DNA from 3 places in the Flexibacter flexilis DSM 6793 genome. Region 1 is predicted to be linked to each of the others. Evidence: riboswitches for the same ligand, from Rfam matches in the RefSeq annotation. Region 1 holds a riboswitch; each other region holds the start of a gene.
The links. A riboswitch is a leader RNA that binds a small molecule or an ion and turns the genes downstream of it on or off. The one in region 1 is predicted to bind S-adenosylmethionine.
Positions count from the first base shown of each region.

Region 2: linked by a shared signal. The riboswitch ahead of BM090_RS06290 (trans-sulfuration enzyme family protein) and the one ahead of BM090_RS07885 (O-acetylhomoserine aminocarboxypropyltransferase/cysteine synthase family protein) in region 1 are both predicted to bind S-adenosylmethionine.
Region 3: linked by a shared signal. The riboswitch ahead of metH (methionine synthase) and the one ahead of BM090_RS07885 (O-acetylhomoserine aminocarboxypropyltransferase/cysteine synthase family protein) in region 1 are both predicted to bind S-adenosylmethionine.

Region 1 is NZ_FOLE01000004.1:37,108-40,281, reverse strand. It holds gene BM090_RS07885 (O-acetylhomoserine aminocarboxypropyltransferase/cysteine synthase family protein) at 1-1,260, opposite strand, end outside; SAM riboswitch class I at 1,700-1,805, opposite strand; gene BM090_RS07880 (tetratricopeptide repeat protein) at 2,043-3,174, opposite strand, start outside.
Region 2 is NZ_FOLE01000002.1:583,489-586,662, reverse strand. It holds gene BM090_RS06290 (trans-sulfuration enzyme family protein) at 158-1,336, opposite strand; SAM riboswitch class I at 1,459-1,570, opposite strand; gene BM090_RS06285 (DUF4221 family protein) at 1,985-3,136, shown strand; gene BM090_RS06280 (hypothetical protein) at 3,096-3,174, shown strand, end outside.
Region 3 is NZ_FOLE01000007.1:156,933-160,106, reverse strand. It holds gene metH (methionine synthase) at 1-1,977, opposite strand, end outside; SAM riboswitch class I at 2,094-2,224, opposite strand; gene BM090_RS12255 (M43 family zinc metalloprotease) at 2,388-3,174, shown strand, end outside.

The DNA.
Region 1 (3,174 bases):
GTCGTCTATATGCTCAATTCCCGCCGACACGCGCAACAAACCAGGGTTTACACCTGCGTTGATTTGCTCTTCGTCCGAAAGTTGTTGGTGGGTGGTAGAAGCTGGGTGAATGATGAGTGATTTTGCATCGCCCACATTGGCCAAGTGGCTTACCAATTTGAGATTGTTCACGAAATTTTCGGCTTGTTCGCGGCCACCTTTTATCACAAAAGAAAGTACGCCGCCGTATCCGTTTGTCAAATATTTTTTAGCTAAAGCATTGTATTTGCTGCTTTCCAAACCTGGGTAATTCACCGATTCTACGTCTTCGTGTTTTTCGAGCCATTGCGCCAAAGCTAAGGCATTGTCCACGTGGCGTTGTACTCTAAGTGAGAGGGTTTCAAGGCCTTGCAAAAGCAAAAACGAGTTGAATGGGCTAATGGCTGGGCCAAAATCGCGCAAACCTTCTACACGTGCACGAATCGCAAACGCGATGTTACCGAATGGACCTTCTGTGCCGAACACGTCCCAGAATTTAAGGCCGTGATAACCTTCGGCTGGCTCCGTGAATTGCGGATATTTGCCATTGCCCCAGTTGAAATTGCCACCGTCCACGATTACGCCGCCGATGCTTGTTCCATGCCCGCCAATCCATTTGGTAGCCGAAGCCACGACCACGTGCGCACCATGTTTGAGCGGTTGGAACAAATAGCCGCCTGCGCCAAACGTATTGTCCACGATAAGCGGCAAATCATATTTGTTGGCTACGGCTGCAATTGCCTCAAAATCAGGAATATTAAATTCAGGATTACCAATAGTTTCCAAATACAAGGCTTTTGTATTTTGGTCAATGAGTTTTTCAAAAGAGGCTGCTTTGTCGCCTTCGGCAAAACGCGCCTCAATGCCCAAACGCTTGAAGGCTACTTTGAATTGGTTGTAAGTGCCGCCATACAAAAACGATGTACTTACGAAGTTGTCGCCAGCCTGCAAAATGTTATTCAGAGCCAAAAACTGCGCCGCTTGTCCCGAAGACGTTGCCACAGCCGCCACGCCACCTTCCAACGCCGCGATGCGCTTTTCAAACACATCAGTTGTCGGGTTCATGATACGCGTATAAATATTGCCAAACTCTTTGAGTGCGAACAAATTAGCACCGTGTTCCGCATTTTTGAACACATACGAAGTAGTTTGATAAATAGGCACAGCGCGAGAACCTGTAGTTGGGTCGGCTTCTTGGCCTGCGTGCAATTGGAGCGTTTCGAATCTGAATGTTGCTGACATAACGATAATATTTGGGTTTTGAAAAGATTTTAAATTGATTGGAAGGTAACTGGCCTGTGAAGAGGCCAGTTAGTTAGTTAAGTATAATTGGAAATGAAAAAGGTACAAGATTTGGAGCCGTTTGGGAAAGAATGGGTACGGCAAACCCGTTAGCTGTTTGGGAATTTCTATGCTTTAAATTGAAGCAATGAGATGAAAGCCGAGTAGTTGGTAAGAATACACTACAAGCCTAACAGCCCAAAACCATCAGAAACACGAAATTGCGAGCCTAATAGCTGGAGTTAACAACAGCAACAACAACAGTGTTGCATTCCACGAAATGACATTGAATAAATAACTTGGGTTGTACCGAAGCGAACCGAATTCGTTTTGGACGTTTGCGTAAAATCTTTGATGGCTGTGATAATGTTGTTTGAACTTTCCATTTTTTCCTTCTATGAATTTATAGTTCCTAAAATGTTTTTAGGCAGGAGTTAGCACCTTTCCCTTTGGGGCGGTTGCTAGAAGTTCGTAGAGCCTGTTCTCTCCCTTCTTCTGTATAAAATCAAGTGGCCTGCTACGGAAGCGCATCATTGACTTTTGCGATACAAAGGTACAATGCTATTTTTTGGAAAAGCAAATTTTGTAACGCATTTTTTTGATATTCTTATCTCGTCAAAAAGCTAAACACTTTATAATAAGTGTTTTGTGTTTTGAAAATATTTTAAAAAAACATAAATAGCTTGGCATTTATGGCGCAAAAAAAGAGGGATAGAAACAGTATTCTATCCCTCTTTTAGTTTTTATTTGCCTAATGCTTTTAGCTTTTCATCTACTTCCGCGATTTTGTCGGCGCGTTTGAGATAGCCATAAAGTTTAGATAAAACTTTGAGTGTTTCTACATCTTTAGGCTGTGTTTTGTGCGCTTTCTCGAAGTAAGGAACAGCTTGTGCCATTTTGCCTTTGGCTTCTGTTTCTAGCTTTTTGCCGTTGCGTTGGTATGTGGCCAAATCCATTTTATTGGCTTTGTTGAATAGGTCAGAGCCTTGATTGTAGTAGAATGTTCCTACGTTGAAGTTGCCTTCAAATGACATAGAATCTACGGCAAGAGCTTTGTTGTACAAAGAAAGAGCTTCATCGTTGAGGGCTTTGGCTTCGGCTGGAGCTTTTTTCGTGCTGGCTTCCTTAGAAAGCATATCACCTTTCACCAAATACAATGAAGTATTGCTTGGGTCAAGTTTGATAGCTTCGTCAAGTTTGGCTTTCGCTTCTGCCGAACGATTTTGCGTCAAATAAATATTCAACTCGTCAATCAACAAATTTTTGTTGTCAGGGAAGTCTTTGCGGCCTTGTGCCAAGATAGCAAGCGCATCATCAAACTTTTTGTTTTGTTGCGCAAAGTCGGCCATGTATTTGTACATTCCCAAGTTTTTGTACTTGAGTGTTACCAACTTGTCGTAGTATGTTTTTGCTTGCGGATAGTCGTTCAGATCCACTGCCGAGTAAGTCGCGTTGCGATAAGCAAGCGTATCTTCTGGCTTCATTTCCATCGCCAAACGATAGTTGTCTATGGCTTCTTTGTGTTTCTTTTCTGTATCAAATTTGATAGCCGTATTCAAAACACCCACCCAAACATTCTCCATATTGGCTTTGGCATCTTTGGCATAGCTGCCATCAGGCTTGTCAAGTTCGATTGCTTTTTTGAAAGATTTATAAGCCACAGATGCGCCAGAGTCGCCAGCAAGCCCCTGAAATGCAGGCAATTGTGTGTTTACAATGTCAATGTAAATCGCGCCGCGTTCGTACCAGCCTTTAGGCTTTGTATAAACTTTGTCCTTAACGATTGCCTTTTCGATGCTTACACGCGCTTTGTCCAAAAGACCGTTTTTGTGATTGAGGATAGCATCCGTAAGGTCAGGGTCTTGTTGAGCCATT
Region 2 (3,174 bases), on a different contig from region 1:
AAAGATAAAAAAAGGCTTTAGATTTTAAATACACGCGTCCATTTCCAACACAAAATCAGATAAATGTAGTAGCCACCAAAGAAAAAAGGCTTTAAGCAAACAATGTTTACCTAAAGCCTATTGCACAATAATATTAACCGATTACTATAAACTATCATTAAATATTCTGTAGTTCGGCAGCCTCCAGCACAGGAATTTGGCTAAGGGCTTGGCGCAAATCGTCTATCAAATCCTCAGGGCTTTCGATGCCCACCGACAGACGAATTAGCGAATCTTGTACGCCCGAAAGCAGGCGTTTTTCGCGCGGAATAGATGCGTGCGTCATCAGGGCAGGTTGGCACACAAGGCTTTTCACGCCGCCCAAACTTTCGGCTAATTTGAAATATTGCGTCGAAGAAACCACTTTTTTGGCCGCTTCAATCGTGTCGTTTTTGAGGCTGAACGAAATCACGCCACCAAATAAATTATTTTGTTGGGCTTTGGCAATCTCGTGGTTTTTGTGCTGTTCGAGGCCTGGGTAATAGAGTTTGTCCACTTGCGGACAGCTTTCCAGAAATCGCGCCACTTTCAGGGCGTTGGCCGACTGCTCGCGCACACGCAACTCGATGGTTTCGATGCCGCGAATCACCAAAAACGAGTCCCAAGGGCCAAGAATACCGCCCGTAGAATTTTGGGTAAATTTGACGCGTTCGCCCAAAGCAGCATCTTTTACTACCACCAAACCCGCCACCAAATCCGAGTGGCCGCCAATGTATTTGGTGGCACTGTGAATCACGATGTCCGCGCCCAACTCAAACGGCAATTGCGCCACTGGGCTGGCAAACGTGTTATCCACCACCACCAACGCACCAACACGTTTGGCGTAGCTGCAAATAGTGGCTATATCGCTGACTTTCAGCGTAGGATTAGTTGGCGATTCGAGCCAAATAAACTTGGTATTTTCGTTGAGATACGGCAAAATATTTTCTGCGTCGGTCGTGTCCACGTAGTGAACTTTGATGCCAAATTTTTGGTAAACGTGCGTAAACAAACGGTACGCGCCGCCATAAATATCATCTACGGCAATGATTTCGTCGCCTGCGCTGAGCAGTTTCACCACCGCATCAATGGCCGCCAAACCTGTGGCAAACGCATAGCCGCTGTGCCCTTTTTCGAGGTTGGCGATTACGTCTTCCAACACTTTGCGCGTGGGATTGTTGCTACGGGCATAATCGTAGCCTTTGTGTACACCAGGTTCGGACTGTACGAACGTAGAAGTCTGATACACAGGAACGGAGATAGAACCTGTTAGTTCATCTACTGGAATGGAATGGAGAATTTCAGTTTGTCTACTCATGATTGATTAACATTTTATTGATTGAACAATAAAACCTTAATCAAGAGCAGCTTCAGGAGGAGCTGAATGCTTTTTTGGGAGAAAAGTTGAGCCTTTTTTACGTTGGAATAAAAAAGAGTCATCTCTTATCTATCCCAGAATTTCTTCTGGGTTGGAGTTAGCACCTTCACTTTTTTGTTAAGTGGGTTGCTAAAGCTTCATCGGGCCAAATCCCTCTGCTTTTCTTGATAAGATTTCTTACTTAGAAAGAACGTTTGATGCTGCAAAGCTAAAAGACGTTTTTGGGATAAACAAATTACCTATATGCTTTTCATGTATATCACCGCCCCGAAATCGGCCATTAAAGCCATAAAAATGATACAAATTTTAATCAAATAAATTACTGTAAGTCAGTTGATTATAAATAAAATTTAGACTCAGTAAAAATTTTCCGAAAAAACTTAAAAAAATTGAGGCGGAAGGCATCAAGACACAATCTTCAATCTTTGGGCGGTGTTTTTTGGGGTGACAGCATTTGTTAAATGTACCTTCTATTAAAAAAAGCTAAATATTTGTTTTTAACTTTTGCTATTGTACATTTACAGGAGTCATTTATACCTATTTTCTACTTCTTTAAAAAAAAACGCCCGAAATATGCGCTATTTCCGAATGAGCCTCTATAGCTTATTGCTACTATTCGCTGTATTTTCTTGCAATAAATCCCAAAATCAAGATATTACCTTCGATGTAGGGTTTAATTCACAACCCAAGTTTACTGGTACTTTTCAGGATTCTAAAGGCACAGAATTTGTTTATTTTGCCGAGCCAGTTTCTCGAAAATGTATTAAAGTTTTTAGCACGACAGGCCAATATCTTTATACTATTCCGCTCAAAGAAGCCATTGGCTTTCTGCAACATATTGGCGGAATACAGATAGTTTCCAAAGATACTATCGTAATTAATTCCGAATACACCAATCAGTTATGTGCCATCAACAGCGAAGGAACAATACTAAAAAAAATATTTCTAAATGACATTGTACCTGACAAAATAAATCAATATGAGTTCGGTACATCGTATATGAATTACCCTGTTTCTATCCAAAAATCGTTGTTTTTTGCCGCTGATTGGAGTAGTAATCTAAATGATGAGAAAGCAGGTAAAGTACCTCAAGAATCAGATAAATACCATGAATATCGTGCTCAACAACAATTGTATAAACCGTATTTATTGAGGATAACCAATATTTTAGATAAACCTACGGCAGAATTTGGGGCTGATTCTTTTTATTATAAAATAAATAATACTGACAAATTTACTTATCCCGAACTACCATTTTTCACACATGCTAATGACAAGTTATTTTTAATTACGCCTTACGATAAAAATATATTTGTGGTCGATGAAAATACACTGAAAATAGAAAATAAAATCCCCATTCATTCTGCTCATACCAATATTGGTATCAAGCCAATTCCAATAGATAGCTTCGATATTTTAGGAAATGAGGCTACGTTAAATTACAAATTTCAGACTATTGGTTCTAATACCAGAGTATTTTTTAACGAAAAACAAAACCTATACTATGTAATCGTATTGCATAGCACTAATCATAAAATGACAACACGCGATAGAACTGAGGCCAGAGGCTTTTCTATTATTACTTTAGATAGCACTTTCAAACAAATAGCTGAGCGTAATTTTGCTAATACAGATTACTTCGGTGTATATATTTTCCCCATTAAAAATGGGTTATTGATAGACAAAAAAGCTAAACCAAATGAAAAACAAATCACTTTCACACTTTTTAAGTATTTATAGCCTTATGGCGTTTGTTTTTTTGTGCCAGTGTAGCCCAA
Region 3 (3,174 bases), on a different contig from region 1:
AGTTTCGTCTTTTACTTGTTCTTTGCCTTTGGCTTTAATATTTTCAGCAAAACTAACCAGTCGTTCGGTTGCATCGACTCTGCGATTCCATAACACATCTTCTACGAGTGCGAGCAAATCCGCTGGAATGTCTTCGTACACGGCAATCATGCCCGCGTTTACGATGCCCATGTCCATGCCCGCTTTGATGGCGCGATACAAAAACGCCGAGTGCATAGCTTCGCGCACTACGTCATTTCCCCTAAAACTAAACGAAATATTGCTTACGCCACCGCTCACTTTGGCATAAGGCAAATTTTTCTTTATCCATTCCGTCGCGTTCACGAAATCCACCGCATAATTGTTATGTTCCTCAATACCAGTGGATACAGTCAAAATGTTCGGGTCAAAAATGATGTCTTCGGGCGGAAAACCAACTTCATTCACCAAAATATTATAGGCTCTTTGGCAAATGGCAATACGGCGTTCATAGCTATCGGCTTGGCCTTGTTCATCGAAAGCCATCACCACCGTAGCCGCGCCATATTTCTGAATTTTGCGGGCGTGTTCCTTGAATTTTTCTTCTCCTTCTTTCAGGGAAATAGAATTAACAACGGCTTTGCCTTGTACGCATTTCAAACCCGCCTCAATTACGCTCCATTTGGACGAATCTATCATAATCGGGAGCTTGGCAATATCTGGCTCAGAGGCAATTAGATTCAAAAACGTAGTCATGGCCGCTTCCGAATCCAACATTCCTTCGTCCATGTTTACGTCTATGAGTTGCGCCCCGCCTTCTACTTGCTGACGCGCTACGGCCAGCGCATCTTCGTAGCGGTTTTCTTTAATCATACGCGCAAACGCTTTAGAGCCTGTTACGTTGGTGCGTTCGCCGATGTTTACAAAATTACTTCCTTCAAAAATTTTGAGCGGTTCTAAACCACTGAATTTGGGTAAATGCTCATGCGCAGGCACTTGGCGCGGTTTGTATTTGGCCGCCACGCGTGCAATGGCCTGAATGTGGTCGGGCGTAGTGCCGCAACAACCACCAATAATATTTACAAAATTGTTTTGTAGAAAATCCTCTATCGTGGCCGCCATCGTGTCGGGTTGCTCGTCGTATTGCCCGAACTCGTTGGGCAAGCCAGCATTCGGGTAAGCCGACGTAAAAAACGGAGCTTTATCGGAAAGTTCTTCCACGTAAGGGCGCAACAAATCCGCACCCAACGCGCAGTTGAAACCCACCGACAACAAAGGCACGTGCGAAACCGAGTACAAAAACGCCTCTACCGTTTGGCCAGAAAGCGTGCGACCGCTTGCGTCGGTAATCGTACCCGAAACCATCACAGGCAAGCGTGGTTGTTGTGGATTTTTATCAAAATATTCTTCAATGGCAAAAAGAGCCGCTTTGGCATTGAGCGTGTCGAAAATGGTTTCGACCAACAAAATATCTGCGCCACCGTCCACCAAACCGCGTACCTGTTCGGCGTAAGCCTCTACGAGTTGGTCGAAGGTTACGGCGCGATAACTTGGGTTGTTCACGTCGGGGGAAATGGAAGCCGTGCGGTTGGTTGGCCCTATTGCGCCAGCCACAAAACGTGGCGAAGCCTGCGGATGCGCGGCCATGTATTCGTTTACGGCTTCTTTGGCCAAACGCGCCGACTCAAAATTGAGTTCGTACACCCAATGTTCCATTTCGTAGTCGGCCATCGCGATAGACGTTCCGCTAAACGTATTGGTTTCGATGATGTCCGCGCCTGCTTGCAAATATTGCAAATGTATTTCCTTGATAATGTGTGGCTGCGTGAGCGAAAGCAAATCGTTGTTGCCTTTCAGTTCGCGCAGAAAATCTTTGAAACGCTCGCCTTTGTAGTCGGCTTCGGTGAGGTTGTAGCGTTGAATCATTGTGCCCATTGCGCCATCCAACACCAATATTTTTTGGGTGAGCAATTGGGGTAATTGTGTGTGATTGCTGGTATCTGCGGTAATCGTTCCCATGTATTTTTTATAAAAAAAGCCTAAACAGATTTATCCGAAAACTTCGGCAAAAGGCTACAGTACAAAAAGATGCAGGGAAGTGTGGGCTAACCAAACTTTATTGTAAAAGTTTGTCTGGCTTATCTTTCGCTGCATTGGCTCAGTGCCGATGTAGTGTAGGAATTAGCACCAACCTTTCTGCCATTATAAGCATTGGCGGTTGCTAAGACATCTTAGGGCCTATTCCCTCCGTCTTTCTGGATAAGTGTTGCAAATCTACGCAAAAAAGTATTCGTATCGAATTATTTACACATACAAAATTTGAGATAGCCCAAAGCTATGTAATACCAGACTCGTTTATGCAAATATTTTTTGTTCCGTATTTTTATATAGAACTTTGTATCAGTTTCTTAATTCAAACCCTAATTTATATGCGATTCAGTTTACTATTAATCAAAACAATTACCCTAACACTATTGAGTGTTACGGCTTTTGCTCAGCAAGAGGCTGCGCCGAAACCTTGCGGCACAAGCCATGTAATGAACAAACTTTTTGAGCAATATCCCGAACGCAAAGCGGCTTGGTTGGCACAGCGTAACGCACCTTTTGCGGTCAATGATACGGCCAGTATTTATGACAGTGTACTCATCATTCCTGTGGTGGTGCACGTGATTCATAACTATGGGCCAGAAAATGTTTCGGATGCGCAAATCTTTGATATGATGCGCATTATCAACGAAGATTTTGCCAAAATCAATAGTGATACGAATGCAGTTGATCCCGTATTTCAGCCTATTGTTGGCAAAACAAAAGTAGCATTTCGTTTGGCTCAAATAGACCCAGACGGCAATTGTACGCGCGGGATTACACGCCACGTTTCTGCGCTTACGGCTTCGGCAGACGATAACGTAAAAGATATTGTGAGTTGGAACACTAGCCAATATTTTAATATTTGGGTCGTGCGTACCATTTCATTTAATGCGGGAGCTTATGCCTATTATCCTGGTACGGTAGATCCTCAATATGAAGGGGTTGTGTGTTTGGCCTCTCAGTTTGGAAGTATGGGGGCGAGCAGTCCGAATAACTTTTCGGCTCGCACGATGACGCACGAAATAGGCCATTATTTCAACTTGGCTCATACGTGGGGCGACACCAACGAACCTGGTGCGCAAGACAATTGTCTTTGGGATGATGATGTAGAAGATACCCCCAACACGG